2 regions of the Solibacillus sp. FSL W8-0372 genome follow, and region 2 is predicted to be linked to the other one. Evidence: riboswitches for the same ligand, from Rfam matches in the RefSeq annotation. Region 2 holds a riboswitch; the other holds the start of a gene.
What was found. Region 2 has a riboswitch for FMN ahead of MKY13_RS05670 (ECF transporter S component). Riboswitches for the same ligand answer to the same signal wherever they lie in the genome.

Region 1: linked by a shared signal. The riboswitch ahead of ribE (riboflavin synthase) and the one ahead of MKY13_RS05670 (ECF transporter S component) in region 2 are both predicted to bind FMN.

The regions. Positions count from the first base shown of each region.
Region 1 covers NZ_CP150204.1:1,974,581-1,990,172, forward strand. Annotated here, with positions in the region: gene MKY13_RS09765 (spore coat protein) at 1-127, opposite strand, end outside; gene MKY13_RS09770 (spore coat protein) at 145-351, opposite strand; gene ribE (6,7-dimethyl-8-ribityllumazine synthase) at 514-978, opposite strand; gene ribB (3,4-dihydroxy-2-butanone-4-phosphate synthase) at 994-1,605, opposite strand; gene ribE (riboflavin synthase) at 1,620-2,255, opposite strand; FMN riboswitch at 2,377-2,510, opposite strand; FMN riboswitch at 2,611-2,745, opposite strand; gene MKY13_RS09790 (transglutaminase-like domain-containing protein) at 2,946-4,139, shown strand; gene MKY13_RS09795 (VC0807 family protein) at 4,488-5,177, shown strand; gene MKY13_RS09800 (transcription initiation factor TFIIIB) at 5,198-5,401, shown strand; gene MKY13_RS09805 (GNAT family N-acetyltransferase) at 5,530-6,099, opposite strand; gene MKY13_RS09810 (carboxymuconolactone decarboxylase family protein) at 6,167-6,574, opposite strand; gene MKY13_RS09815 (Lrp/AsnC family transcriptional regulator) at 6,680-7,090, shown strand; gene MKY13_RS09820 (hypothetical protein) at 7,170-7,304, opposite strand; gene MKY13_RS09825 (cysteine peptidase family C39 domain-containing protein) at 7,297-7,863, opposite strand; gene MKY13_RS09830 (hypothetical protein) at 8,001-8,327, opposite strand; gene MKY13_RS09835 (nucleotidyltransferase domain-containing protein) at 8,442-9,197, opposite strand; gene MKY13_RS09840 (HAD family hydrolase) at 9,214-9,894, opposite strand; gene MKY13_RS09845 (hypothetical protein) at 9,872-10,783, opposite strand; gene MKY13_RS09850 (GNAT family N-acetyltransferase) at 10,817-11,347, opposite strand; gene MKY13_RS09855 (diadenosine tetraphosphate hydrolase) at 11,490-11,975, shown strand; gene MKY13_RS09860 (SCO family protein) at 12,363-12,974, opposite strand; gene MKY13_RS09865 (YvrJ family protein) at 13,088-13,228, opposite strand; gene MKY13_RS09870 (DUF2922 domain-containing protein) at 13,291-13,512, opposite strand; gene MKY13_RS09875 (DUF1659 domain-containing protein) at 13,545-13,763, opposite strand; gene MKY13_RS09880 (DUF2621 domain-containing protein) at 13,883-14,317, shown strand; gene MKY13_RS09885 (cytochrome c biogenesis protein CcdC) at 14,371-14,862, opposite strand; gene MKY13_RS09890 (response regulator) at 14,895-15,260, opposite strand; gene MKY13_RS09895 (cytochrome c biogenesis protein CcdA) at 15,316-15,592, opposite strand, start outside.
Region 2 covers NZ_CP150204.1:1,172,131-1,187,722, forward strand. Annotated here, with positions in the region: gene MKY13_RS05650 (response regulator transcription factor) at 1-325, shown strand, start outside; gene MKY13_RS05655 (ATP-binding protein) at 318-2,093, shown strand; gene sigX (RNA polymerase sigma factor SigX) at 2,236-2,769, shown strand; gene MKY13_RS05665 (hypothetical protein) at 2,766-3,983, shown strand; FMN riboswitch at 4,092-4,265, shown strand; gene MKY13_RS05670 (ECF transporter S component) at 4,509-5,084, shown strand; gene brnQ (branched-chain amino acid transport system II carrier protein) at 5,308-6,666, shown strand; gene MKY13_RS05680 (IS1182 family transposase) at 6,836-8,185, opposite strand; gene MKY13_RS05685 (YitT family protein) at 8,493-9,356, opposite strand; gene MKY13_RS05690 (MerR family transcriptional regulator) at 9,687-10,073, shown strand; gene glnA (type I glutamate--ammonia ligase) at 10,110-11,468, shown strand; gene MKY13_RS05700 (hypothetical protein) at 11,588-11,965, opposite strand; gene MKY13_RS05705 (hypothetical protein) at 12,696-12,863, opposite strand; gene MKY13_RS05710 (ABC transporter) at 13,203-14,318, shown strand; gene MKY13_RS05715 (ABC transporter permease) at 14,331-15,542, shown strand; gene MKY13_RS05720 (ABC transporter ATP-binding protein) at 15,553-15,592, shown strand, end outside.

The DNA.
Region 1 (15,592 bases), 800 kb from region 2:
TAATAGCTACCGCTAAACTTCTGACTGCAGCTTTCGATGTAAGCAGTAAATCTGTCGCAATTGCCATATCATCAATGATCGATACATTTAGCTCTTCAGTTTGAGTTTCTGATTTTTTTGTCGCCATTTTTTTCACCTCACGTATTATTTACTTGCGTCAGCAAGCACTTTTTTTAAATCTTTAATTGCTTTTACTGAAAGCTCCAAATCCTCTTCAAGAATTTCTTTTAACTTTTTGTCCTGTACAAGATCAACAAACAATTTCCCTTTTGTCACACAATTCGTTTTAAAAATCAGTAATTCATGGACTTCAAGTTGCTCATGTAAAGCTAGTTCCTTTTTAGCGGCCATTATAATACCTCCTCTTTCATAAAGTGTTCACAGTTATTTACCCAACTTACATAAAAATAATCACTATGGATTGATGAAGCTATGTAAGAAATGTATAAAAGAAAAAAGGGCTTTTCGAAAATTTGAATGAATCTTTTCCGAAAAGCCCTTTTATTTATGAAACTAAAACATCTTATTTAAATTCGCCATTTCTATAGCAGACATTGCACTGTCATATCCTTTATTCCCCGCTTTTGTCCCTGCGCGTTCAATTGCCTGCTCGATATTTTCAGTTGTGACAATTCCGAAAATAACCGGTACCCCAGTATCCAAACCCGCTTTGGCAATGCCTTTAGCTGCTTCATTGCATACGTAATCATAATGTGTTGTTGATCCGCGAATGACTGTACCTAACCCGATTACTGCATCATACTTATTGGCTTCTGCCATTTTCTTTGCGATAAAGGGTACTTCAAATGCCCCTGGTACCCAGGCAGTATCAATATTATCTTCATTTACACCGTGTCTTTTTAATCCATCAATTGCACCGCTTAATAATTTATCATTAATAAATTCATTGAACCGGCCGACAACGATTCCGATTTTTAAATCTGTACCTACTAATTGTGCTTCAAATGTTTTACCCATTTTATCTGCTCCTTCTTATACAACCATTGTGTTTATTTTTATATATTGAACTAAATCTTCTATCGTAATAAATTTCAGCTGATGTTTTAGTGCGAGTTTTTCAAGCTGTGGCATCCGCGCCATTGAACCATCTTCATTCATAATTTCGCAGATGACCGCCACTTCCATCGACCCGCATAATTTTGCAAGATCTACCCCTGCCTCTGTATGACCACAGCGCTCTATTACGCCTCCTTGTTTTGCAATGAGCGGAAAAACATGTCCAGGACGGTGGAAATCTTCCGGCTTCGCTGCTGGATCAAGTAATGCCAATATCGTTGCTGAACGTTCAAATGCACTGATTCCTGTCGTTGTGTGAATATGATCGATACTAATCGTAAAAGCCGTTTGATATGTATCTGTATTACTTTGGACCATTGGATGAAGACATAGTTTTTCAGCGATGGCTGGAGATATAGGTGTACATATTAACCCTCTCCCATGAAGGGCCATAAAGTTAATATTTTCCGGTGTTGCAAATTCCCCCAGCACGAGAAAGTCACCCTCGTTTTCTCGATTTTCATCATCGGCAACAATAATAATTTCACCATTTTTTAATGCTTGAATTGCTTCATCAATCGTATTCATCTTTTTCCACTCCTTTAAAACCCTGTACGTTGCAGAAAATCCTGTGTAATCGTACTTGCCGTTTGATTTTGTAAATGCTTTTTCACATATTTCCCGATCAAATCTGTTTCAATATTCACAACATCCCCGGCCTTTTTATAGCCCAACACAGTTTGTTCGTATGTATGAGGGATTAAGGAAATGGTAACGAGTGTATCTGTCATATTAAAAATCGTTAAGCTTATGCCATCGACTGTAATAGAACCTCTTTCGATACACTGTGCAATTAAATTACGGTCCATCGCTAAATCTACATAAACCGCGTTTGCAACTGGTCTTTTCCGCTGTATGATTGCGACACCATCAACATGGCCAGATACAATATGTCCGCCAAAACGGCCGTTCGCCAGCATTGCCCGTTCCAAATTGACATGCATGCCTACAGTCAATTGTTGCATACTTGTTGCTTTAACAGTTTCAGGCATCACATCCGCCAAAAATGAATTGGACGTAAATTGTTTCACCGTTAAACAAACTCCATTCACCGCAATGCTGTCCCCGAGCTTTACATCTTCTAAAATTTTACTTGCGCGAATGGCTAATTCCATCGTTTGTGTGGACTGACTAATCTGCTCCACAGTTCCTAACTCTTCAATAATTCCTGTAAACATCCTACTCACCTCTTTTTAAAAGTAAAAAAAGAACCCCGATTGAATTCGGAGTTCGATGAGAGGAAAATTTAGCAGCATCAAATAAGCCTTTTGACTACATTTTTCAAAAAACTGATGATATTGCTTCCTTCTCCCATCCAGACTATACTGTCGGCTTTGGACTCGCACCAAATCCTGCACACAAAAGTGGCTCACGGGCTTAGAGATTTACTCATCACCGTCGATTGGGAATTTCACCCGACCCCGAAGGAAATTCATATAAAATGATCAATAAAAAAATCCCGTCACGTAGGTGCGACGGGAAAAGTGTATAGCAAAAAAGCACATTTTAAATCAAATTTTCAAAAATGCGTTGCTATTCCTTCTCCTATCCAGACTATACTGTCGGCTTTGGACTTGCACCAAATCCTGCACGCAAAAAGCGGCTCACGGGCTTAGAGTTAAACTCATCACCGTCGATTGGGAATTTCACCCGACCCCGAAGGAAATTATTTTATTTGAAAATTATTGTAACATAGATTATTTAGAATACTAATAGTCATTTCGGACCTTCTTGCTTCCATAACTATCATTCCATTTACCTCTACTAACTTGCTATTCCGTTAATTAAAATGAAACTTTTAAGGTGAGCATCCGTATATAAAAATATCCAGAATTTTTTAAAAACTAGGAAAAGAAAAGGTGTCTATAATGAAAAACATTGTCAATATAGCATATTCGTATCATAACTCAAATAAAGGTATAACAAGGATATGGACTACTTTACCGATGGATCATCCTGACGTGATTTGTACTCATTCTCCTGAAGAAAAAGTAATTGATGACGGGAACAATGAACTCTTTTATTTTACTTTAAAAGAAAATGAACAGTTTCAAATGAATTATTCCATCGATACGTATAAACAAAACGAACAAAAAATACTTACGAATAAAGAAAAGGCATTTTATTTACGCAGCGGCACACTTGTTGTTGTGGATGAACAGATGAGGAATCTAGCACATGAAATAACGGCTGGCGCTGTATCGACAATGGAAAAAGCGAAGGCAATTTTCCATTATGTAGTCAATCATTTTAAATATATGTACCCGCCTAAGGGGAGAGGCATCAAGTCTTTTTTAGAGGCGAAGCAAGGTGATTGTGGCGAGTATGCTTTTATGTTTTCTTCCCTTTGCCGTTCTATTGGTATCCCGTGCCGATCCCTTGTAGGCAGTTGGGCAAACAGCAAGATGAATGCACATGTGTGGAACGAATTTTTTGACGAACAAACGGGCTGGATTCCGGTTGATTGCAGCATGGCCTATATTCAAAAGAAGAAAAAAACTCAATTTTTATTCAGTAATGTTCGAACATTAAAATGGACCGCATACTTCGGGCAATTAGAACAGCAGCGAGTTGTTTTTTCCAATGATGCAGAGCTGTATCTTTCCCCTAAATATAATGATCTGGATAAACAAACTATAGTCGATTCGAAATATCCTCCCATCGTGCCTTTTCAAATTGACGGTCAGCCTTTTTATTGGGGCTACGAGGCAGTAAAAGGATGTGTACCATACATGCAGCCGATCTACGTGCGGTTTGACCAGGAAAATTTATCGATAAAACCTAATAAAAATCAGCATAATTATTTAGGTCAATGGAAAATTACAGAAACCGGCGCTCTAGGGTTCTTTTCAAAATTAAAAAGCTTTTCCTATTTCGTTTTCTTTATTTCCATAATATTTAGCTTTCTGTTAAGCAGTCCTTTCTTTTCTGCATTAACAGCTGGTTCGGTTATTGTTATATGTATTTCATTTATAGCCAGAAGAGAAAGAGCATTATTTTACACGGTTGTTGCACTGTACTTTTTATTGCCTTTAATCTCTAATTTATCAAAATTAGTTTAATTGCATTGCAGTATTGTAAATAACTTCTCTATCTATTTTCTTAATTTTCATTCAATTTCTCAGGAAATAAAATAATCCATTTTATTACAATTGGGTTTATAATTGATTCATCACCATAAGTTGGGGATGACAAAATGCCGCCTCGCGATAGCGCAAGCGGCTGATTGGTTGTTTTTCACCTTATAACGAGGGCAAAATTTTGGGATGGGTGGGCCTCGCAAACGGCAATAAAGGCAGTGATAAAGACACGTATCTGTGGCTTTAGCGCTGTCTTGCCGTAGCCCACCAATCAAGTGGAATTTTATTAGAGAATAATTGTAATTACATTTGATATATATGGAGGATTCTATGGCAAAAAAAACACAGTCGAATAAAAATTCTATTTTACTTGAGTTGCTATTTTATGCGGCATTACCCTATATTATTTGGAATTTTGGTAGGGAACCTTTAGGGGATTATGTTGCCATGCTGCTTTCAACCGTTCCTGGTATTGTTTATACCCTTTACCGATTTATTGTGGATAGACAATTTAATATAACGGGGTTATTTATTTTAGGTTCGATGCTAATTGGTACAACTGTGGATTTACTGTCAGGTTCAGCAGAGCAAATGATTATTAACGGAATTTATTTAGGACTTTTTTATACATTTATATATTTTATTCTGTTCGTTGTGAAGCGTCCTTTTACATTATATATCGCGGTTGATTTTGCGTATTTGCAGGGCTATGACCGAAAAGACAGCAAAACTTTATTTTTTCAAAAGGGTATTTTCCAATGGTTCCAAATCATCCAAGCGGTGTTTATTATTCGAGGTCTTGTTATGGCAGGATTAACGGCATTTCTGCTAAATAAATATGGTATCGACGGATATGGGGACATGCTCATCTATAAAAAAGTAGCGGGCTGGGTATTTTCCATTATCGTAATGGGACTTTTCTTTAATATAAATAACGTTATACAAAAACATGCAAAACAATCTCAGGAAAACAAGCAACCGGAGACAGAAAGTTCGGAAGTAGTAACGGAATCAGTATAGCAAAATGAGGAGTGAAGAAATTGAGCCATTCTACAAAGGTAAGTGAATGTCCAAAATGCGGTTCGACGGAATTAGGAAAAGGCCAGCACAGTGGTCATAGTGTCATGTCCCTCGTCAATAAATTAGGGTTTGGGTCTATTATTGAATACATTATTTGTACGGAGTGCGGATTTATAATTGAAGGCTATGTGAAAAAGCCGGAGCGGTTTAAGGACACGTATTAACCGAACCGGGAAACTTGAATCCCTTTGTCCTAGCCCATTGAACTTTACAATGGGCTACATATTTTGATAACTACCTTGTAAGGTTTCTATATATTTTATTACAGTAACCTAATGAATATATTTTTGGCTTAATCGTTAGTTTTAAAATAATCTTCCTGAAGTATTCCATAAATAACACAGTCTTTGTATTGGTTTTTGGCATTGCGAATCATATGTCTAATAATTCCTTCTTGAACCATCCCTGCCTTACTCATTACTTTACCTGATGCAGGATTGTCAGTATTATGTGCAGCAGAAATTTTATGAAGGTTCATATATTTGAACCCAAATTCCACAACCGCCTTTAACGCCTCCGTCCCATACCCCTGATTCCACCATTCATATCCAATCGAATAGCTTACTTCACAGTTTCCGGTAGCGTTATCGAATTCATACAAATCGATTTCTCCAATCAATTCTCTATCAACTTTCCGCTCAATTGCCCACCAACAAAATTCATTACTAGCATAATTACTTATAATTTTTGTTACTCTTTCTTTTGTTTCTGAAACGGTCCTATGTGCTGCGCTCGCTCTGTTGTCAGAAACCCGCTCGTCTGAAAGCCAGTGATCAAACACCTTTTGAATATCGGATATCTCCATCCTTCTAAGGATTAATCTTTCGGTTTCTATTTTCTGTGTCCCTAAAAAATTTATCATTTTTTACCCTCGCCTATTAATTATTGTTCTTACATATTTCCAAAGTGGAACACCTTATCATTAAAGATTATTGAGAAGGCGGCAATTGCATTAAGGCTCCAAAATATTGCGAAGCAGTCGTAAAACATATAAAAGCAAGAAGTTCACTAATTTCTTCATCCGATAAATATTCTTTTAAAACTAACGTAACATTCAATGGTGTGTGCCCCTTTGTTTTCAAAAAGGCTTGAGCGTATCCAGTACATATAGCTGTTTTTTCATCGTAAAGTAGTGGGTCAGGTTTTGCTTTACAATATTGACAGCCGTTTTCTTGTGCGAGTATTCTACGAACTTGCTCTTTTAATGTTGCAGATAAAAATCCATCTTTTTCAAGCGCCTCTCCTAAACTAGCCCATTGCTCTTGAATTTGTAGATTGAAGCCAAATAATTGCTGAAATGGTGTATCCCCTATATTGTTCATTTTTATAATTGTCATTATTCATCCCTCCTGTTTTAGGATAGAATAATTATAGACAGTTTCACATAATTCATTTAATGTGTTTTCATGATTACTATTTAAAAATAGAAAGGATTATTCGAGATGGATTTAATCGATGAATTAATTATACAAGAACTAAAAAAAGATAGTAGATTATCAATGAGCGAGCTAGGTCGTCGCGTTCATTTAACATCACCAGCTGTTAGAGAAAGGGTAAGGCAATTAGAAGATAAGGAAATTATTACAGGTTACACCGTTAATTTAAATGCGAAAAACCTAGGATTTCCTATTGCTGCAATTATCGAAGCAACAATTAAAAATAACCGTTACGAGGAATTCAAACAACATATTTTGTCTTATTCAAATGTAGAATTTTGTTATAGAATTGCAGGGAATGCCTGTTTTATGTTAAAAGCACATTTCTCGACACTTGAAAACGCGGAACTTTTTATTGATGAACTACTATTATTTGCACAAACAAAAACAAACTTTATTTTTTCTGAAGTAAAATAAGTATTGGCAAGTTAATATAGGAAGGAAGTTGTTCTATTTTTGAACAGCTTTCTTACATACTCGGACCTCATATATTCCATTAAAAAAACCACTCAAAAAATTTAGCAATTAAATATAGTGGTGTACCAACGATTATTGCGCCGGCAAAAAAATAACAGATATATTTAAAAATATCAAATATAGCCCCAGCCATATCATCGATAAATTTAAGCATTCTCATCCCTCCTTTGAATTGGATGAACCGCTAAGTACGTATTGCTATAAAAAAGCATATGCATTCTCTTTATATCCCATAGTTTTTTAAATTCTTCGATTGGAACTTTTCGATTATAACTCTTGTGTTCACCTTCACTATTCACCAGATGCTTTAAAGACTCTGAAAGGTAAATATACTCCTTGTCGTAGCCTACAACCGGGACAAAATGCAAGTTATTGAAATCTTTATGTACTTTAATAAAAGCTATTACAGGAGTACCTTTACTAACTTCGTATTTTAATGTGTCGATATTCCCTTTATAATAATTTGTTTTAAAGCCCTTTTTTCTTAACACCGTACGAATTCCCTTAGGATATACATTGCCGGCCATCGTTTTACTAGGAAAATGTGTGTATAACGCTTCCCCATCTGCCTCCATACCAAAATGGCGAAGAATATACGCTGTTGAAAAAGCCGCACATTCCGTATTTTTTTGGAAATCTATCCGATTATTTTGTTGAATCAGATAGTTGGCAGGATAAGCTTTTTTATGTAAAGCGGGTATAGGAAATGTCATTAAATATGTATTAATAAGTGTGGATATAACGATCCATAAAATGACTGTATTAACTATAAATATAGTACTTCCCCCTTAGCATAGAGTAAAAAATCCCCGCTACTAGTAGGAGGACTTTGAATTAGTTATATATGACTTCAATCAATTTCTTCATTAAATATTTCGCCTTGATCCCCTTCATGCTGGATGATTAAGCGAGATGTTTTATGAACATAAATAGATCGGTAATTTTCACGATCCGCTTGAATCGTAATGACACGCTTATCATCATTGTCACTTACTGTATTGAAATTATATTGGTCGGCTTCAATTTCTTCTAGGATATACTGGTATTCTGGTAAATTTGCATAATCCCCATGCAATTCAAATTGCGCTTCAATTACTTCTTTCTCAGCATCGGCGCTATTTCCGCATGCAGATAAAATAGTAGCTGCACTGAATACGATTAACATTTTTTTATACATCAAATTCACCCTTTTAAATTCATCTCTGTTTCATACTAACAAACATATATGGTATGTATCTAGGAAAGAGGCTTATATGATTGGACTTTAATGGACAAAATGTTCATTATTTTGCTATATAATTTGCATCACTCTCTCCCAAAATTTCAAAATTCTTTCCGGCTCCTTTAGTTTAGAAAAGATCCATTCCTTTTCCTGTTCAAGTAGATGGCACATATACTGTGCAGCTTCTTTATGAGTATTGACGCCAATATGGTTCATAATGTTGTGCATCTGTACTGCCTTGTCCCCTGGTATGGCAGACTCTAATGTTTTCAAGCCTAATATAGCTTTTTCAGGACAGTAGTGATGCAACAAAATGGTACCGATGTTGCCGAACGACAGGTGAAGCAGGTGACAACACCATAAATCATTTCCACGCTTAGCGCTTTGGTTATACTGATATAAAAACCAAATCGAATCATCCACTGCATCGATAAACTGCGCAGGTGATGCTTGAAGAGATGGTTCGTAATCACTCAAATAATGCTCGGGGTCATAAAGTATTTTAATATGATCTTTTTCATTAAGTGTTTTTGGAGTAACCGTATAAAAGTCGATGTGAATGAAGTCTTCATACACGCCTAATATTTGGGGCGCTACTATGAAAATATCATCCCTAAAAATCAGTTCTTTATAAGCTTTTAAATGCTCCAGGCGATGCGGCAAAAACCCAGTTACATCGTCTTCCTCTACTAGGCAATATAAGTCGATGTCTGAGAAAGAATCATGTTCATTACGCGCTATCGATCCTTTTAAAAACACAGCCTTCACTAAAGGGTTTCCTTTTAAACTTGCAAGCAGTACTTGTACAACCTCTTCCAAATGCATATAAAATACCTCCTCATCAAAGCAGACTGGATTGGGATTCATTGATCGTTTCTACAATACCTATAATTTCATCTAAATCATCAACTATATAAGGTGTAGTTACTGAACCAAAATACGGATCTCTTTTCCAAATAGTTTTCATGCCCACACGCTGCGCCCCTTCTATATCGTTTACAGGATGGTCACCTATATATATACTTTCTTCAGGCTGAACATTAAGTTGTTTCAGTGCCCTATGAAATATTTCAGGCTGCGGCTTTTTCATTTGCTCCCACTCTGACACTAAAATGGTATCAAAATAGTGTGTAATACCGAGTGCATGGATATTATCCATTTGGAATTGTCCGAAACCGTTTGTAATGATTGCTAATCGGAGGTTTCTCTGTTTCAGCTCATTAAGCATTTCATGCAAAAGGGCAAAAGGGATACAGTGAGAATGGAAATGGGCTATATAATCTTGAAGCAGGACTTCCCATGAGATTTCAATACTGAATTCTTGTACGAGCTGCTGATACACTTTATCCTTCCATACATAACCTCTTTGTTCCAGTTCAATAAATCGGTTTAAAAAATCCAGCCGATTAATAGAATGTAGTTGGTGATAGAAACGGTCATATTGATTCGCTATGAATTGCTTAACCGATGCATCCCTGTTTAATAATGTACCGTCTAAATCAAATATCACTGCTTTGATCATTTAAATTACCCCTATCGATTTTGCGTGAATAACTGTTCCAGCTAGGAAATTGTTTAAAATCCAGAAAGCTGAATAATGAAAAGGCGCTGTTATCTGTTGTATCTATTTCAATAGAAACCTTCTTTATTCCTTCACCCTGTAACAGTTCCATTTGTGTTTTGAAAAGAGCTGTCAATTTCCACTCATCTTCGGTATTTCCTTGAAATCCAGTCCATCCGACTTCATAATGATTTCCTAATTTATGCAACAAAATATACGCCTCTACTTGAGCTCCTTCAAATACAACATAGCTATAATCTAGATCAGGTTCATCATCGAGCAATATTTCTCCCCACTGTTGCCACGTATATGTTTGCACAGGATTATGTAAATGTGTGTTCTCATAGTTTTCCTTTAGTTGTGTAAGAAAGGCTCGTTTCTTCTCCTCGTTTTGCAGGACATCATTTAGAGATTCATATTGTTTAAAGGTTGGAACAGTCGGCATTTGCTGTAATAAAGCCCCTACTTCTAAATCAGGCATATACGTTTTCCTAAATAGCTTAAAACCTTGCTTTTCCATAAAAGAAATAGCATCTTTTTTCTCATCCCAACATGAAAAGATAAGCTGCTTCTGCGAATATGTATCTTTGAATAATTGCTCATATAGAGCTGTCGGCCAATTTGTCTCTGTACAGGCTGAAGTTGTATAGACTCTTACATATTTAGCTTCAGGATGAAAGCTGTTTAACCAGCTAAGCGAGAGCCCCATGATTTCGTCATCTTTTTCAAGAATAAATAACTGATGAAATGCCTTTTTTTCAATACGAGGCTTTACCTCTTCCAATTGAAGCCTTAGTTCATCCATTAATGTAGATAGATCAATATCCTGTACATGTTTGATTTGCCACATATTTTATCACTTCATTTCCTGATAAATCTGGTGTTAGGAGATCGATAGTTTTTCTAGTACATTCTCAGCACTTTCCCACTCATAAACTAGCTCATCAATTACTTTGCCGCCTATTTTGATTTGGACTTCCTTTACTAGGTGAGCGCCGTAATGTTCATAAAAAAAGCGGGTTTTATTATCCTTTAGCACTTCCACAAATATCTTTTCATAACCATTTTGAGTGAAATAGATAAACAGCTCTTTCATGAGCATTTTCCCGATGCCGTAACCTTGCATATCAGCAAACAGGTATATAGAAGTTAAATCAGCTGCATTCTCATTTTCATTTTCTTCCCTTTTCCCTGCAGTAGCAAAGCCAACAATGTGCCCATCGCTATTTTCTGCAACAACAATGTAATTATTGGGAGCTGCCATATTTCTCTTCCACAGTTCTTCTCTTTGTTCGTAGGATAACCCATCCAAATATTCATCCGGAATAATTCCTTTATACGTCGTTCGCCAGCTATCGACATGTACTTTGGCGATTCCCGCAGCATCCTCCAACTGTGCTTGCCTAATTTGCATACAAAACCCCTCCTGTTTACATTTAGTTTACCTTATATTGGGATTATATTTTTAAAATTTTCGTAATTTATTTGTGAAAAAATTGGATTTACTTTTATAATGGATAAAGCTGTTATTTAAAATTAGTTCGGGGGAAAAACACTTGAGAAAAATCACCTTATCAAATGGGGAAACCGTAGAAGTTGAATGTCTTAGTTGTGCAATAACAAGCGGGTTAGTTGAACCTGAAGGCGGTGTGGTTGTTGAAACACCGTATTTTCATGCTCATCAAGATGTAGCTTATCCAATTAGAGGATTAATAATTTTAGCTTCTAAAAGACATATTAAATGTTTAGATGAATTAACCGAGGTGGAAAGATTAGATTACATAAATATTTTATCAAGAATAAGAAAAGCACAAAGAGACGTTTTAGGAATCGAATATGTCTATTATTTTTATAACGAAGACACTACCCACCATTTCCATACTTGGATGGTTCCGAGATATGAGTGGATGTATGAATTCGGACGTTCAGTAGAGTCAGTACGACCGGTATTACTTCACGCTAGAAACAAAATGAATGATAAAGGAAATGTTGAAAAAGTTATGGACGCAATCCGTGATCTAACAGAGGAGTTGAATAAATAATTTAACTGCTTGATACTTTTCATTCATCCGCGACTGAAAATTTTTTCTAATATCATACTAAAATGTGCTAATAAATTTTAAAATGTGCTAATAAAACTGGGGTTTTCTAATATATTCTTGAGTTCTTCAAATATCCTGCGAAATTTGCTAATAAAGTAACCTGATTTGCTAATAAGTTGCTCCGATATGCTAATAAAATGAAAAATCTGCTAATATCTCAGATCGCCGCTGAAATGGGCTCGGCTATTTCGAATATATCTCCCTGTTTTTCTAATAAAATAAAAAATCTGCTAATAACCCCGGCCCAACCTCACACCCGCTTCAAAACCACAAAAAAACTCACTAAAAGCATTTCCCCCTTTAGTGAGCTCAAACTTAAACCTGTTATTATTTTAATCGTTCATTAATTAATGCTTCCATATCGCTAGCAATTGTCTCATATTGTACGCCGTCAGTTCCCTGACCTGTACCGGAATAGTTTTTGACGGCTACTCCTTTTTCATCGACTAGGAAAAATGTATCGGCGTGGATGACTTGATTATCGGTTACGCTTGCTCTAACCGGGGTTTTGAATGAATTGATTGCGAGCTGCTCGATAAATTTCTGGTCGTATCCCGTAAGCATATGCCATTTCGATTCATTTAACGGGTTATGGCGGCTTAAGTATTCCGTTAAGCGCTCTGGTGTATCGTAGTCAGGGTCTACGGAGAAGGCGACAATTTTATATTGCTCAAGCCCCTTCTTTTCGATTTCATCCTGTACTAGTTTCATATTTTGAGTCATTGGTGAACAAATTGTTGTGCAGCTTGTAAAGATAAACATTGCAAGCCATGGTTCCCCTTTTAAACTATCAAGTGTCACTTCTTCATTGCGGTGATCGGTCATTGTAAAATCGGAAATTTCGAAACTTGTTGTTGGCTTAAATTGATAATTACTGCAAGCAGAAAGTACTGTAGCGATTACGAGTACAAATGCGAGTATTATGTTTTTCTTTTTCATTTATCTCTCTCCACTTCCCAAACATTACCTTCATCTTATCGAATGTTGTCCACATTCTCAATAGTTATCATGCGAAAGGTTATGTGTCAAAATTGTGAAACCGCGCTTCACAACTAATTGCGTTCTACCGGATTACTAAGTGAGACGAGTGCTGTATGAATCGCTTCAAGCTTCGTTTCAATTCGATATAACAAATAAAATGAAATAAAGATTGGAAACGTTACTTCCTGAATGATTGCTATCCACTGGTCCATCCTAATCCCTCCTTCGACTATATAAAAAGCCGGTAAAGCATTGCACTTCACCGGCCTTCCTTTTAGTTAATCAAGTCAATCGCTGTTACATGACGCTCAACAATTCTTGCAGACTTTTTCACGTTGAATAAAAACCCTTCTTTTGAGAATGCTGCCTGGTCAATAATTGCTTGCATTGCTGCATTTACTTCAGCTTCCGTTAAATTTGGTTTTGGATCATTGATATTAATCGTCATTGTGCTTCCAGCAGCATTTGCAAATGTTAATTGTAATACTTGTGCCATATGCTCACCTCCTGTCCATTATTTTTTGTTCGTTAGGCCGTTACACTTTCTTTTTGCGTCTTCACAGATTCGATATAATCATAATCTGTTAGTCCGACGATCGTTGATGCCACAGTGTGTAGTTGCTGTGCTGTTGCATTCATCGCCACATTTCGGAAAGTTGAGCTTTTAATAACTGGCTCATTAAATTCATCGACGCCTGTTTGATAAAACACTGTCAATGTTGCGGAAAGGAATCCGAATTCGTTCATGTTTATCACCTCCTTGCCCTATATATGTCACGATTTATTGAAAAAAGGGACAATGACGATGAAAAAATTTACAAAACCTTATATAATAGACATATTGAGTAAAAATTGAGGTGAATATTGTGGGCTTAGAAGGCTGGTTTTTATGGTTTATATTATTTTGGGTTGTTGTGTTAGTTTCGCTTATGGGGATCGGCGGCTTCTTTATGTTCCGCAAATTTTTAAAGGCACTCCCAAAACAGGATGGGAAATCAGATTTGGACTGGCAAGCCATTTATTTAGATAAAACGATCCACTTATGGGGAAATGAAGAAAAAGAGCTGCTTTCTGAACTTGTAAGTCCTGTACCTGAACTGTTTCGTCAAGTAGCTAAGGAAAAAATTGCCGGCAAAATCGGGGAAATCGCTATAGAGGAACATGCTACGAAAATTGATTTAGACTTAATTATCCGTGGTTATATTATTGCCTCCCCTAAACGCGACCATAAATTTCTGCGTAAAAAACTGAAGGAAATGAAAATTGATACAACGGACTATGACCATTTATTTGAGGCATAACGCGTAAAAAGGCTGCCCTTGAAAGTAAAAAACTTTCATGGACAGCCTTTTATTTATGCAATGATTTGAGACTTTTCAAGCTTTTTATACTTAATGAGCATACCGATACGCCACGGTAAAATCATGAAGAACGCCAAAATGAAGAACATTCCCGCAAGCTCACCTACATCAAAGCTTTCTGCAAATATTAATTTTAAAATAATCCGTAAAACCAATAATCCCACTAATATAAAAGGAAACGCCTTTGATTGCTTCATATAAACTGCGTTATCCCGAATTTCAAATTTCGACGTTAGTATTAACACTACCGAAAACATTAAGCCCAGTGCAGCCGCTTCTGCTATTTGAAGAGGTGCTACTCGGAATTCCTCAAAAATAAACATCAATGCTCCTGTAGACATGGCAAATGGAGGGATGAGTATTTTTTTAGTGGATACCGGTTTTTTTTGTGCGCGCAGTCGTATTACCATGACAAACGAACCCATGATGACGGCCATAATCGTCGAACCAATTAATAAATAGTGAGAAGGTATACTGTCAAACATCATATTCCTCCTCTTATGCTGACAAATAAGTATTACGTTAAGTTGAGAACATTCGATGCGACCTCTTTTAATTGCTCAGGCTGAAAAGGCTTTGTTATAAAATCTTTAGCACCACTTTCAATGGCGGTTTTAATTTTAGTTTGCTGACCAAGTGCCGTAATCATAATGATATTGGCATCTGAATGTTTAGCCTTTATTCGTTGTACCGCTTCAATGCCTGTCATAACCGGCATTGTAATATCCATCGTTACGAGGTCAGGCAATAGCTGATCATATAATAGAACTGCTTCTTTTCCGTTGGCAGCCTCTCCCACCACTTCAAAGCCGAATTCCTTAAATATATTTCCGATTGTAACACGCATGAAAAGCGCATCATCCACAACTAATACAGTCGGCATTGAACGATCACATCACTTTCAATAGTATAGCATGGTATTAAAAAGCATGGAACTATTAGAATCCTGTAAACCCACCGAAAATTGGCGAGAAAATTGTAATAATATATGTCATTCCATCGAAGAACAATAAGATTCCGACAGCGATCATAATGTAACCGCCAACTTTAATGATTTTTTGGCTATGAGTACGTATCCAGTTCATTCGTGTGATGAAGAACGATAATGTAAAGAACGGAATGGCAAAACCTAAGTAATAGGCAATCATATACCAAATAGCAGAGTCAGGGTTCGTCCCACCAAGTGTGATGATCGCCATTAATATTGGCCCTGTA
Region 2 (15,592 bases):
TTCTTCATCTAAGGATTTAGTTGTATTCCCGCACTTAACTATTGATCACGATGCACACCGTGTAACAGCGGATGGTACAGAAGTGAACTTAACACCAAAAGAATATGAATTATTATACTTTTTAGCAAAAGCACCAGATAAAGTATTTGACCGTGAACAACTGCTAAAAGAAGTATGGCATTACGATTTCTTTGGCGACCTTCGTACGGTAGATACCCATGTTAAACGTTTACGTGAAAAGTTAAACCGTGTCTCTGAAAATGCGGCGAAAATGATTGTAACTGTTTGGGGTGTCGGCTATAAATTTGAGGTAGTAAATGATTAGAATAGCAACAAGTATTGTCGGGAAGCTATGGGTAACCATTTTGCTTCTCGTTTCATTTGTCCTGTTTATTTTCACGGTATTTATGCTGGAGTTTCTTGAAAGCTATCATAATGAACAGTCTGAAATTTCCTTGAGACAAACTGCGGCAGCTATAGCCAGTATTGTTGATGAGGATGAATTGGATGATAAACAATTCGCAATTATCTCCGAGTTATTAACGGAAACGACAAATGTCCTCATCGCGAAAAATCCAAATGAAGTACTGTATTCAATGCAAGAGGGATTGAATAAAGAGGAAATACAGAAAAATATTATTTCGAACGAGGATTTAGGGGAAGTTTATGAATCAAGTGAGCCGATTGTTAAAGAGCTTCTCCTGCCTTCGAATATTGAAGAAAATAAAAATTTGAAATATATCGTTCTTGGCTTTCCATTAAAAAGTGACGAAGAGTTACACGGGGCAGTATTTATTTACAAAAACCCGGACGCATTAAATCAAACAAGTAATGAAACAACGAAAATTGTCTTTTTGGCAGCGGCCATTGCATTCATATTGACGACAATATTTGCGTTTTTCCTTTCTTCCAAAATAACGTTGCCATTACGGAACATGCGTGAACACGCATTTGAATTGGCAAAGGGTCGATTCGATTCTAAAATTGAAATAAAACAGAATGACGAAATTGGTCAGCTGGCAGTAGCCTTTAACCAAATGGGCCGTCAATTAAAGCATCATTTGGAAGTGATTAATCAGGAAAAAGAGCAATTATCCAGTATTTTAACATCGATGACAGATTCGGTAATCACTTTTAATCGTGATAAAACAATTTTAGTTAGTAATCCCCCGGCGGAGCGTTTGCTTCAAAAATGGTTTGTTGAAAAAGGTTTAAACAGTTCGAAGCCGATTCCGGAAGAGCTCTATCAAATGCTTGATCATGTCCTAAGTTTTGAAGATCAGCTGGACGAAGAGTTGCAGATGGGGAAATCTTATTATAGTATTACGATCAGCCCACTCTATAGCGGAGATTCGATTCGGGGTGCGGTTGCTGTTATACGTGATAAAACAGAGGAAACAAAGCTGGAAAAACTGAAGTCGGATTTCATTGCCAATGTTTCGCATGAGTTGCGAACACCGATAGCGATGTTGCAAGGCTATTCAGAAGCTATTATAGATGGTGTTGTCACAACAGAAGAGGAACGCACTGATATGATTCGTATTATTTATGATGAGTCCCAACGAATGAGCCGACTCGTTACGGATTTATTGGATTTAGCACGAATGGAGTCGGGTCATATGAGTCTTTATAAAGATGATGTCCCATTAGTGTCGGTAATCGAACGCATGACGCATAAGTTTGATCAGACAGCTAAAGAAAATCATGTACAACTTCATTTTGAAACTGACTTTTCGGAGGATGCGCTTATCCCGATTGATGAAGATCGCATTGAGCAAGTGTTAACGAATTTAATCGATAATGCAATCCGCCATACACCGGCTGAAGGTTCAGTTACAGTATCGATAACAAATGAACAGAAATTTGCTAAAGTTCAAGTGAGTGATACTGGCCAAGGTATACCACAAGATGACTTACCATACGTATTTGAACGTTTTTATAAAGCGGATAAAGCACGTACACGTTCAAAAGGTGGAACAGGCTTAGGGTTAGCAATAACCAAAAATATAGTAGAAGCACATAACGGTACGATTTCTGTAGATAGTGTGGAGCAACAAGGAACAATCTTTACATTTTATTTACCACTAACTTAACGAAATTGTAGTAAGAAAAGTTTATCATTTTGTTCTCAAAGTGATAAACTTTTATTTTTAACAAGCTATTCATATAATATTACAGGGTATTGTAACTTTTACTGTTTGAAAACGACAAATTATTAGAACGGAGGTGGGATGGGTGCAACAGTCCATATTCCATCGATTATACGATATGTATCATCAGGATGTTTTTAATTTTCTGTTTTATTTAGTAAAAAATCGTACAGCGGCGGAGGATCTTTCCCATGAAGTGTATGTACGTGTACTGAAATCGTATGAACGCTTTGAAGGAAAAAGCTCTGAAAAAACGTGGCTTTTCTCAATTGCAAAAAATGTGGCAATTGACTATTTCAGAAAGAAACAGGTTCGGGATAAGCATGCATTTACCGCATTTGATTGGGAAACAGAGCAGCTTGTAAGCTCTGTCCCTTCACCAGAACAGTCAATGGAACTAAACGATGAACTAAGCCGATTACTGCTAGCATTGGAACGATGCTCGGGGGATCAGAAAATGGTGATTATTATGCGCTATCTTCAGGAACTTTCGATACAGGAAACGGCTGATATATTAGGATGGACCACAGGTAAAGTAAAAACGACGCAGCACCGGGCATTAAAAAATTTAAGACAGTTATTGGAAGCTCAAGATGGAAAGGAGGCGAATTCATTATGAAAAAGGAGCGTTGGGATGAGGAGAACCTGGAGCAACTTCTAAAACAGGCCCCAAAAGTAACCGATCATCGAACAAAGGATGAAATATTTAATCGTTTAAAGGATGAAGGAGCATTTAGTGAAGAGCCGCCTCAAATACAACAGCCTACGCAAAAAGGGATTCGCTGGGCGCCGCTTCTAGTATCTATCGCTTCCTTATTTATTATAGTTTTGATTGGTGCACAGTTTTTAGGAAATGATCAGTCTATCTCTATGGAAAATACATTTGATATGGCGACTACAGAATCGGAAGAAAGTGCCAAAATGAGTAGGGCTGGAGATGCAACTTCAAAAAGTGAATCCGCGACAATTTCTAATTTTTCAATGGATACACAAGGTCAACAAACTTTAATTTATGAAAGCCAGCTTGAAGGCGTGACCTTATTCAAAATTGGTCTTGCTGGGGACGATGCAGAAAGTGTTCCTGTGAGTATTTTAATTCCTAATGAAGTTGTTGTTGATAAGCTTGGCACGGATAAACCGACAGCATTGGAGCTTTATAAAACGTTTAGTCCATTGCTGGATGAGCAAATGCTTGGATTTAATGAGTATCATCCGTTAAAAGGCGAATTGCGTGAAGAAGGAAATAAACTTATTCACACATTACCCGAGGACCACGGATATGACACAAGTTCGGCTACATTATCGAATTATTTCGGTTCCCTTGTAGATACATTTGGCAATTCGTATGAAGAAGTACAAATTGAAGATGCTAATGGAAAAATCGCTTATTTTGATCATGTTGGTGAAATGGGACAGTCAATACCATTGAAAAGTGAACAAACACAATATAATTATTTTATGTATCAAATGAGGGATGGGGCAGTTTATTTAAGTCCTAACTTCCGAATGACCTTCCCAAACGTAACGGATGCGATAAATAATATGACAACCGAAGCCAATGATATATATCGTACAGTCATTTTACCTGGAGTTTCGTTAACAGTAGAAGATAAAGGGGATATTGTAACAGTAACATTCGACCAAGCGCTTGATTTGGAACAATATGATCCCGCTCAAGTGATGCGTATGATCGAAGGGTTATTATTAACGGCTTCAAGTTTTGATAAGCAAATTAAATTTGAACAAATTGTGCAAGAAAATTGGAGTGGCTTTGACTTTACGAAACCTTTAGAGAAGCCAGTTTCGGGAAATATATTGTTCTATAATTTTTAATCAATTCAAATAAATTTACTCGGAATTGTAAGCAATGGTCTTTACAATTCCGTTTTTATATATATAATAGAAATTGTAACAAGTATTTTGTTGCATAATTTCATATTGATTCATCTTCGGGGCAGGGTGTAATTCCCGACCGGCGGTAATTAAAGTTGTAACCTCTGACCATTTAATTGGAGGACGTTACAGAAAACTTTTCGAGCCCGCGAGCCACTTTTGTGTGCAGGATTTGGTGAAATTCCAAAGCCGACAGTATAGTCTGGATGGGAGAAGGTGAAGGTACGGTCGTCATTTTATGAAAATGTCGTGCTTTGTAGTACCGTTAATAATTTCCTTAATTATGAGCGAAATATCTTTCGTATACATAAATTTAAGGGAAGTTACTACAAAGGCATGAGTAGACTTTTATTTAAGTGTGCCTATTTCTCCCTTATGCTCTTTTTTGCATAAGGGTTTTTTCATGAATGATTTGATACGTCCTTTCTTCTTGCGAGATGGAATCAGCAAAGAGGAGAGATTTCTATGCAAAAGAGAACTTTGAAGTTACGGTCATTTGTAACTATCGCAATGCTAAGTGGGATTTCGTTCATTTTAATGTTATTGAACTTCCCATTACCTTGGTTTCCTGTATTTTTGCAGATTGATTTTAGTGATGTTCCTGCATTAATTGCGGCGATTACGATGGGACCTGTCGCGGGCATTCTTGTTGAATTAGTAAAGAATGTACTTGATTGGATTTATACAGGGGCGCCAGAAGGAATTCCGGTTGGTCATATGGCAAACTTTGCAACAGGCGTATTATTCATTTTACCAGCTTACTATATTTATAAAAAATTCCCTTCCGCAAAAGGGTTGATTTCAGGCTTAGTCGTTTCAACAGTTGTAATGTCGTTGGGGATGGCTATATTAAACTACGTAGCGTTCTTGCCGATGTATACTTATTTACTAGGGTTTGAATATGATATGTATGAAACGATAGTTTTAGGTATTTTACCATTTAATATTGTTAAAGGAATTATGATGCTAGTTGTCGTGACAATGATTTATCGTTCAATGCGTGTATGGATTGAACAACAGCGCAGACAATATTTAGCTTAACTTAATAAACAGTGAGGAGTTATGTCATGTACAATTAATTTTATGACATAACTCCTTTTTATTTGCTAGAAGATTGTTAGGATATGTATATAAAGTTATATGGGAATAATTATTGCTATTGAATTCAAAGTAATTCACTGTTATCATAATGTACATTGTTGTGAAAAATCGGGCTATTTCGTCAAAAGACCAACATGATATGACTTCTTTAGGAGAGATGACGATGGAGAAAAAAATACCATTTTCAACATACGCAGTTATTGGCACAATGCTGTTTGGTATGTTTTTTGGTGCAGGAAATTTAATCTTCCCGATTCAAATGGGACAATTAGCAGGTACGAATTATTGGCTTGCATTAATTGGTTTTTTAGTAACGGCAATAGGGCTGCCGTTTTTAGGTATTCTTGCAATTGGTTTATCTGGAAGCAATGGATTGCGTGATTTAGCAAGTAAAGTACACCCGGTATTTGGTTTGCTATTTGCGTTGGCATTGTATTTAACGATTGGACCGTTTTTTGCCATTCCTCGTACTGCTACGGTGCCTTTTGTAGTTGGTTTCGAACCTTTCATCGATCCATCACAAATTACATTATGGCTTGCAGTGTTTAGTTTTGTATTTTTTGCTATCGTATTTTACTTTTCATTAAATCCAGCGAAAATTATGGATATTATCGGCAAATATTTAACGCCGGCATTTTTAGTTTTTCTGTTTGTATTAATCGGAATTAGTTTATTTTCGCCGATGGGCAATTTTGTCGAGCCTGCTGGGGCGTATATAAATGAGGCGTTTATGACAGGGTTTAAAGAAGGTTACAATACGATGGATGCACTTGCTTCACTAGCATTCGGTATTGTTGTGATACATGCCATCAAGCGTACGGGTATTACTGATAAAAAGGAAATTGCAAAAGCGACTTGGAAATCAGGTGTTTTTGCAATGGCTCTTATGATGCTAATATACGGTCTCATTACTTATATGGGGGCATCGAGTGTAACAGCGATAGGAACTTATGAGAATGGCGGTCAAATTTTTGCGGCTGTAGCAGATTATTACTTTGGCTCGTACGGTGCGATTTTATTGGCTATTATTATTGTACTTGCCTGTCTCAAAACAAGTATTGGGCTGATTACGTCGTGTAGCGAATTTTTCCATGAAGTATTTCCAAAAGTGAGCTATAAAGCATTTGTTGTATTGCTATGTATTGTATCGTTTGTTATAGCAAATGTCGGATTAACGAATATTATTACATATGCAGTACCGGTGTTAATGTTCTTATATCCTTTGGCAATTGTCTTAATTATTTTAGCGCTTTTCGGACCGTTGTTTGGTTATAAACAATCAGTTTTTGCGACAGCTATTTTATTTACATTCTTTATTAGTGTTATCGATGGCTATAATGCATTGATCAATAATGTCCCAGCATTTGAAATGAGTGCTTTTACAACAGTTTCTGAAATTTATGCACATTATTTGCCGTTCTATTCGATAGGGCTGGGATGGATCGTACCTGCAGTTATTGGGGTAGTGATTGGTTTATGCATTCCGGGTACCGACAAAAGTAATGCTGTAGGTAATCAATAACATGAATCAAAAAAGGATGAATTGAAAGCATATGCTTTTAATTCATCCTTTCAGGTTGTCGACAAAAGGCATCGAGAGCTCGTCTCTCGATGCCTTTTGTCATTTCTTTTATCAAATTAGGCTCCGAAGTTCTGTAAAAGGGCTCCTCTTCGAGGGAAGATGCCCTCATCTAAGCTCCTTGCCAAGTCCATGTGGCAAGTTTCTTCAAGTTCATGGCAGCAAAAGTAAGCATCGCCTGCATGGACAATTTTTTAAGGCCTCTTAGCGTTGTCCATCGCATACCATGCTTCTCTTTCGCATCCGCAAAGACACGCTCAACCGTCTCTTTTCGTTTTGCATAAATGGATTTAATTTCATGATGATGACGAAGATGTTCGGCTTCTTCTAGATAATCTGCCCAAATATGTCGCTGAATCATTTTCGTATGATTTTTACTTTCCGTACATTGTGCTAGAAATGGGCAATCTGCACAAACCGCTGGATTCGATTTGTATTGGCGATAGCCTTCTTTCGTCGTCGTTGTATAGCGCAACATCTGGTCATTCGGGCAAATATAGCAATTATAGTGCTCATCATAGACATACTCATGTTTACGGAAGAAGCCATCTTTCGTTTTCGGTCTTGTATAAGGAAGAACAGGCAACATTTGATTTTCTAATAAAAAGTTCGTAATCGCAGGTGTTTTATAAGCCGCATCCGCAGCAACAGCCACAGGCTTTTTCACACGATGAATGACCTTTTCAACAAGCGGTTGCAGCATATGACTATCATGGATATTGCCCGGTGTCACAATCGTACCTAATACAAAGCCACGTTCATCTGTCGCTGCATGAAATGAATAGGCAAATTGTTTTGTCCGTTCGTCCTTCACATAGTAACCACTTTCAGGGTCCGTTGTGCTCTCTTTGATTTCTTTCCATTCTTCCTTTTCAAACTTCTCCGGTGGAAACGGCTTTTTCCCGTTCTTTTCACGGTCTATGTTTAACTCTTCTTGTAGCTTTTCTTCATAAGCACGTGTCTCTTTTCGAACCATCTTCTTATCAAATTTTCGTTTATTCGCACTTGCCTTAACATGCGTAGAATCAATAAAGATATGGTCAGCTGATAATAAACCCGCATCCACAATTTCTTTCAAGATGCGATAGAAAATCTGTTCAAATACATCTGTATCCTCAAAACGCCGTGTATAATTTTTGCCAAACGTTGAGAAGTGAGGCACTTCTGTATGAAAACCGAAGCCTAAAAACCAGCGATACGCTACATTCGTTTCAATTTCCTTAATCGTTTGACGCATCGAACGAATACCAAAAACGTATTGAATCATTGTCATTTTAAATAAGACAACAGGATCAATACTTGGTCTACCGAAAGGTGAATATAAGTTTTCAACTAATGGATATACAAACGAAAAGTCAATGGCTGCCTCTAATTTACGTACGAGATGATTTTCTGGGACAAGTTGTTCAATCGTCAACATTTCTAATTGATTACGTTCATTCATTTGGTTTTTAGTCATCATATCGGGACACCTCTTTGATTTAGATAAACTATATTAGAAAGAATAGATCAAGTTGATTGGAATGGAAGGGGCGACTTCTGCGGGAATAGCGGGACTGCCGATACACCGCAGGAGCGTAGCGACGAGGAGGATTGGCACCCGCCCGCGAAACGCGTCCCCTGGAATGGAAATCAACGGTTTTCATCATTTAAATTTATTTTAAAACAAAAAAGACTGTAGGCAAACTCGAATTTCTTCGAGTTTGTCTACAGTCTGAAAGGATGAATTGAAAGCATATGCTTTTAATTCATCCTTTTACTTATTTTTATTAATGGATGTTTCGCTTTTGGAATGTCCCGCCACTTACTTCGACTACTTCATAAACAGTAACGAAAGCTTTAGGATCGACCTCACGAATGATGGCCTTTATTTTACTTTCTTCCATACGGTTAATGACACAAGTGATTTCTCTAAACTCCTGGTTTGAGTATGCACCATACACTGTATTGAAAGTAGCGCTTCGGCCTAAACGATCGCGAATCGTTTCGACCATTTCGTTTGGCTCGCTTGTAATAATTTTATAAGTTTTCGAACCGCTTAATCCTTCTTCAACAATAATAATTACTTTTGATGCAATGTAGTATGCGATTGCAGATAATAATGCTCCTTTAAAACCGAACACAAATGAAACGATGATAAATACGAAGAAGTTCAAAAATAAAATTAAATCGCTTGTTCCGAATGGCAGCTTTCTTGATAGCAGTACAGCTAGCATATCAATTCCATCCAATGCACCACCATTACGAAGTGCTAGACCCATACCAATACCTAAAATAATACCACCGACAACGGTAATTAATAGTGCATCACCTTCTATTATTGTTGGAACATGATGCATAAGGGAAGTCCCGATTGCCAACGAGGCGATACCGATAACTGAATTGATCGCAAAACTTTTCCCAATTTGTTTATACCCAAGATAAATAAAAGGGATATTGAGTAATGCAATTAGCATCCCCAATGTTAATGGGGTTGTTTGTGAGATGACGATACTAATTCCGGTAATCCCGCCATCCGATACATTATTTGGAATTAAAACGGCTTCCAATCCGTAAGCGGCGATAAAACCACCTAAAATAACTATAATTTTTTGCCCGATGGACTTTGCAATATTTGGTTTAGACTTTGACATAAACTTCCTCCTCGATCCTCATGATTAGTATTATACAACAATGAAACCAACATGACGTTTGAAGTTAACAATAACAATAAGTTTAATTAAAAAAGGAGTAAATTATGTAAATAGTGGTGTGATTAATTTCAAAAATATCCTGTAGCGAACATTCTGAACTAAAATTCCTTATTTTTTATAAATCTAACATGCCATGTATATAAAGACGCTAAAATCGTTCGAATTATGCGATTAAAACGTTCTAATATTTGTATGTTAGTTTTTATAACATTGAATTGACAAAGTACCTTACATTGATTTAAAGTTAAATCAAGAAAGGGAGGCGATAGGATGAGTCGAGAATTTCGAAGAGCGATGCCGTTATTACCGATTAGCATGGTTATGCAACTAACCGACTTAACGGCAAGACAAATCCGTTACTATGAAGAACATGAACTAATCGTCCCTGCCAGATCAGAAGGGAATAGGAGAATGTTTTCTTTAGATGATATTGATGCCCTATTAGAGATAAGAGAGTTACTTGACCAGGGTATTAATATGGCAGGTATAAAAAAGGTATTTGCCATGCGGACGAAGGACTATGTTACGAATACTGACATTGTACGAATGTCCGATACAGAACTTAGGGCAATACTTCGTGAAGAAATGCAACAAGCTCAGCGTATGCAAAAAACTTCGCTACGACAAGGTGACTTATCGCGTTTCTTTCAATTCTAAAAAAAGATAAAAACATAATTTGGGGAGTGTTGAATGATGACAAATACAGTTATTAATAAAGCGGGCAAAGCAACTAAAGAGAGTATCAAAAAAATTGTGGCTGACAAAAACGTGAAATTCATCCGTCTACAATTTACGGATATTTTAGGTACAATTAAAAATGTTGAAATTCCAGTAAGTCAATTAGATAAAGCTTTAGATAATAAAATGATGTTTGATGGATCTTCAATTGAAGGATTCGTTCGCATAGAAGAATCTGACATGTATTTACGTCCTGATTTAGATACATTCATGATTTTCCCTTGGACGGCTGAAAAAGGTAAAGTAGCCCGTTTGATTTGCGACATCGCAAGACCAGATGGCTCACCTTTTGAGGGAGATCCCCGTTCAAACTTAAAACGTATGTTAAAAGAAATGGAAGAGCTTGGTTTCACAGGCTTTAACTTAGGACCAGAACCAGAATTCTTCTTATTTAAATTAGATGAAAAAGGCAATCCAACATTAGAGCTTAATGATGACGGTGGTTATTTCGACTTAGCGCCAACTGACTTAGGTGAAAACTGCCGCCGTGATATTGTGCTTGAGCTTGAAGAAATGGGCTTTGAAGTTGAAGCTTCTCACCATGAGGTAGCTCCTGGTCAGCACGAAATCGACTTTAAATATGCTAACGCAATCGAAGCATGTGATAACATCCAAACGTTCAAATTAGTCGTAAAAACAATTGCACGTAAACATGGTTTACATGCAACATTTATGCCAAAACCATTATTTGGTGTGAACGGTTCAGGGATGCACTTCAACTTATCGTTATTCCAAGGCGACAAAAACGCATTCTGGGATGAAGGGGCAGACCTACAGTTATCAAAAACAGCTAAACATTTCTTAGCGGGTGTATTAAAGCATGTTCAAGGTTTCACAGCAGTAACTAATCCAACAGTAAACTCATACAAACGCTTAGTTCCTGGATATGAAGCACCTTGTTATGTGGCATGGTCACCGAAAAACCGTTCACCATTAGTACGTATTCCGGAATCTCGTGGTCTATCAACTCGTATTGAACTACGCTCAGTAGATCCATCAGCAAACCCATACTTAGCAATGGCAGTAATTTTAGCAGCAGGTTTAGATGGTGTGAAAAATGAAATCGAGCCACCAGCACCAGTAGACCGCAACATATATGTAATGAATGCAGAGGAGCGTGCAGCAAACGGCATTGATAGCTTACCAGGTTCTTTAGATGCAGCATTAGCAACTTTAGCTAAAGATGAAGTAATTATTAACGCTTTAGGCGAGCATATTTACGCTAATTTCAAAGAGGCGAAAGAAGTAGAGTTCGATATGTTCCGCACATCTGTGCACCAGTGGGAACGCGACCAATATATGAAGATGTACTAAGAGAAAAGCGTTGGGGCTGTAGGCTCCAACGCTTTTTTCATTTTTGTTGCCCCAATCTAATCGAAGTGCTGCACATTACAATTAATAGGTACTGAAAAAATTAAGAGAGTAGGTTCCTTTTAAGCGACTCTTAAAGCTAACTGAGCTAATAATTGGATGGCTGCCTGAACTACTACGTCAATTTGAACTTCGGTTTGTCTTACAGTTATTGAATCAGAGTCAATAATGGTTACACTTTGTGATTCGGTTTGATTAACTTCTAAATTTTGAGCGATTCTTTGAAGATTGCTTACATCAGCGTTTTCATTCGAGCCTAATACTACAATGGCTGCTTCGATAGCAGCTTGTAGGGCAGCTTGAACTACCACAAGACCTTGTACTTCTGTTTGAGTTACGTCAACAGTATGAGAATTTTGAATTAATAAACCTTGATTTTGAGATTGGTTTAATTCTATAGTATCTTCAGTGTTTTGATTTGAGTTTCCACTAATTGCCATAAATAATCATCTCCTTTCGAATTTATTTTGTCTTACGTTCCTAGATTATGCTTTAGTTAAAAAAGGCTGTGGACTAATATCTTAGGTGACTATGAATTATTCAGGGGGTGATAAGCCTATTTGCTAATTAAATAGCTACTTGAAATAATCTGGGCACATATTTTATTAGAAGCGTTTCTTAATAAATTTAAGTTGAAGATGTTTAAAAGGAGAAAAACCAATGACTAAATATCAAACATTAAATATTTATAAAATGTTGAATTATAGAAGAACAAAAATTCCCTTACTTTCCGAAATCATCCAGAGAAGATAAATATTCCAAAAAGGAATTGATAAATTAGGCAGAGGAGAAAGAGGTAACGTGGAAGTTGAGTCGTGGGTACTTTGTTTAATCGATTTTGAAAGCGAAGAACCATCCTTCTATTACAATCTAAATAATAAAAGTTCGTGCGTAAGGTTAGGAATCAATGCGAAGTCAAAGAAAGTGAACTCATATAGTTAGTTTGAAGATTATAAAAGGGATAATAGACGTTCCAAGAGATTTATTAATTGATTCTATTATAGAAACATTTGATGAACTTGGCTTAATTAATAATAAATTATAGATAAAGCTAAAATATTTTGAAATAGAAAAAAGCTACGGTTGCGCCCGTAGCTTGGATTTAGAACAGCCCTTTAATCTGTACAATAATATTTGTCAGAGGGGTGTCTGTTTAATGTTCTTCAAGTATTAAGCAGCAGAGTAATCTAACTGTGAGAGAACTTGATTGTACACGTCTTTTTTTACAATATAAAATGTTTTTTCATCATATGTAACGATTACTTGCCCAGGCTTAACAAATACTTTGGCTGTTTCTAAATTAGCGTATTTAGTACCTAAAATTTTTGAAATGTTCATTTAAAAAACTCCTTTAATGTTTCTATTATTGTTGTTCCCAAAAAAATTAAAGTTTAAAAGCATTTTTATAAAGTTTTAATGCCCAAATTGTAGGGATAGGTACAAACTCATAAAAATAGCGCTATTTCAAATAAGGGCATACAATTACTGGTAATTTATAACTTATATGCTTGTTTGACCGAAAAAATGCCTCTTACTTGTTAGTTTTGTCTAGCTATTAAGGGGCATTTTACTTAGGGTATGGGAGTTTCGGTGTTGTAAATACCGAATAATTAGACTATTCTAATATAAGATACTTAATTTTCCAGAAAATGAAATATAAAGGTTGGTGTTGCATTCATGCTACGAGCGTTAAAAGTTGGGTTGTTGATTGAACGTACGAATCGTAAAAACTTGGTGGCGCTATTAGCTGTTGTAGTTGTCGTGTTTGGTATGATGTTTTTCATTAAGGCACAGGAGGTTGGACAGCAGCTAGATGAAAAGAAGAGTGATTTTTATAATGGTCGCGCAGCCCTGTCAAAGTTTCAGGTAAAGGATGCTTCTGAAGATGGGGATGGTAGTGATCTTTTTAAAAATTTGACGAAGCAAAACAGGTCGATTGCCTTACAAATAGCGGCATTAACAATGGATAATTATCCGTTGTATTATGAGGCTTCAATGACTACAGCAGAGCTTCGAAAAGAGGCATTTGATCTGGAGGACTATGATAAAGTGGCGGATTTATTGCCTACTAAGCTAGAAAATACACTGAACTATATGTATTTTAAACAGATGGTAGATTCCGAGAAACAAACAATCAGTGATTTATCACAATACATACCGTTCCTACTTTATTTTTTCAGTATTGCTGGTTTTGGTTGGTATATTTTTATTAGCTTTTACACGAGCTCAATTTTGTTGGATGATTTTGAACACACAAGTTTAGTGAAAGGTTATCCAGTGCGGTTTGATCAGTACATTCTGTCGAAATGTGTCATTGCATTTGGCTATGTGCTCGCGTTTATTGCACTCATCTTTATATGTTCGTTGTTAAGTCTTAGAAATGGCTTTGGAGATATTACGGAACCTGTTCGTGTGTTTTTAGGTGAACCGACACTCGTTTCAAGTATTTCCTATATTGGACGAGCAGTACTGTACATGATTGTTATATCAATTTTTGTCATGCTACTGTCGATTATTCTGAATGTACTCCTTAAAAACATGTATTTAACTTTATTTGTTCACTTTATTTTGTTCTTTTTACCGATTATATTCCCATCACTGATTAGTCTGTTTCCATATAATCCGTTCAATTTTATGAGCTTTAATGAAATTTTAGCTGGTGTTCCGGTTGATTTAGAAAAGTCAACAACAATTACGATGAATCAAGGACTTATCCTTATGGTCATTTGTATTGTATTGATGCTGGTTATTATACAGCGCTTCTTCTCAACTGGAAAAATAAATCGAGCGTAAGGGGGGACAGATATGCGGGGATATTTTGTTTTTGAATTGAAGCAATTTTTTACGAGCAAGAAAAATATTGCAGTGTTCGCTTTACTGACATTTGCTGCTCTCTTTTATGCGTTTAAACTTGCGCCGGCTTATGACCCGATAGAAAAGGTAGACTATGATGAAATTGAGGCGAGGTATTTAACTCGTGCGGAGTTTTTAGATTCGATGTTTGGTAAAAGTTTATATGGTTATCATGAATCTGTTGGACACGCTGTCAGTATGTTTGGTTTCCTGAATCCTTATGATGAGCGACGTCTACAAGCTCTTGATGAAGGGGACTTACGTAATTATGCAGATGAAACGAGTGATTGGTACTATTACACCAATGTCTATACTTATCGTAACGAATTACTTGCATACAACCCACGCTATTATATGGAAGACAGACGATTTGCTGAAGAGGAAGCTTACTATGCCTACTTTGAACAATTTCAGCGTTATGATACATATAAACGTGTATGGTACGATTTAACGATTGAAATTTTAGAACAACGAACGGCACTTCAAACCTTAGAACGCTTATTGAAGGGACCTTTACCATACATTCTATTAATTGCCACGCTATTACTGACAATTGATATCGTAACGAAGGATCGTCGTCATCCATCTGTTTTAAAGGGTTTTCCAATTGCAGACTGGAAGCGGCTATTGGTTAAGGTATTTGTTGGATTAATAGGCAGTGTGTTTCTATGGATTCCGATTATCGTTGGTCTGATGATTGTTGGCTTCCAATTTGGCTTTGGGAACCTTGATTTACCAGTTCCTGTTTATGGCTATGAATTGATTGCAAATGAGCAAGGTAAATTTGTCCATATGTCTATGGGGATATTTTTATTCCGCTGCTTCTTATTATTAGCAACTTGGATGGTAGTAATTGTTTCAGCAGTACTATTATGCAGTATTATATTCCGCCAAGAAATGTTTAATTTGTTGGTGGGAGGATTACTTATTTTTGGTGATCGCTTTTACGCAAGTCGTGGTGTCGGCTATTTCTGGAATGTCGAATATTTTCCAATATCTTATGTCCAGGTTGGGAATATTGTATCGAAATATCAAAATTTCTATTTTACAAGTGAAGGATTACACGACATGCTCGGCTTGAAATTACTATTAGCGAGTGCAGCGATTATCATTGTATTAACATTGCTTATTTCACTATCGAAGCGCTTTAGATTGATTAAATAGGAGGGGTAACATGATTGATATTCAAAACATAACGGTGCAATTTGGAACAC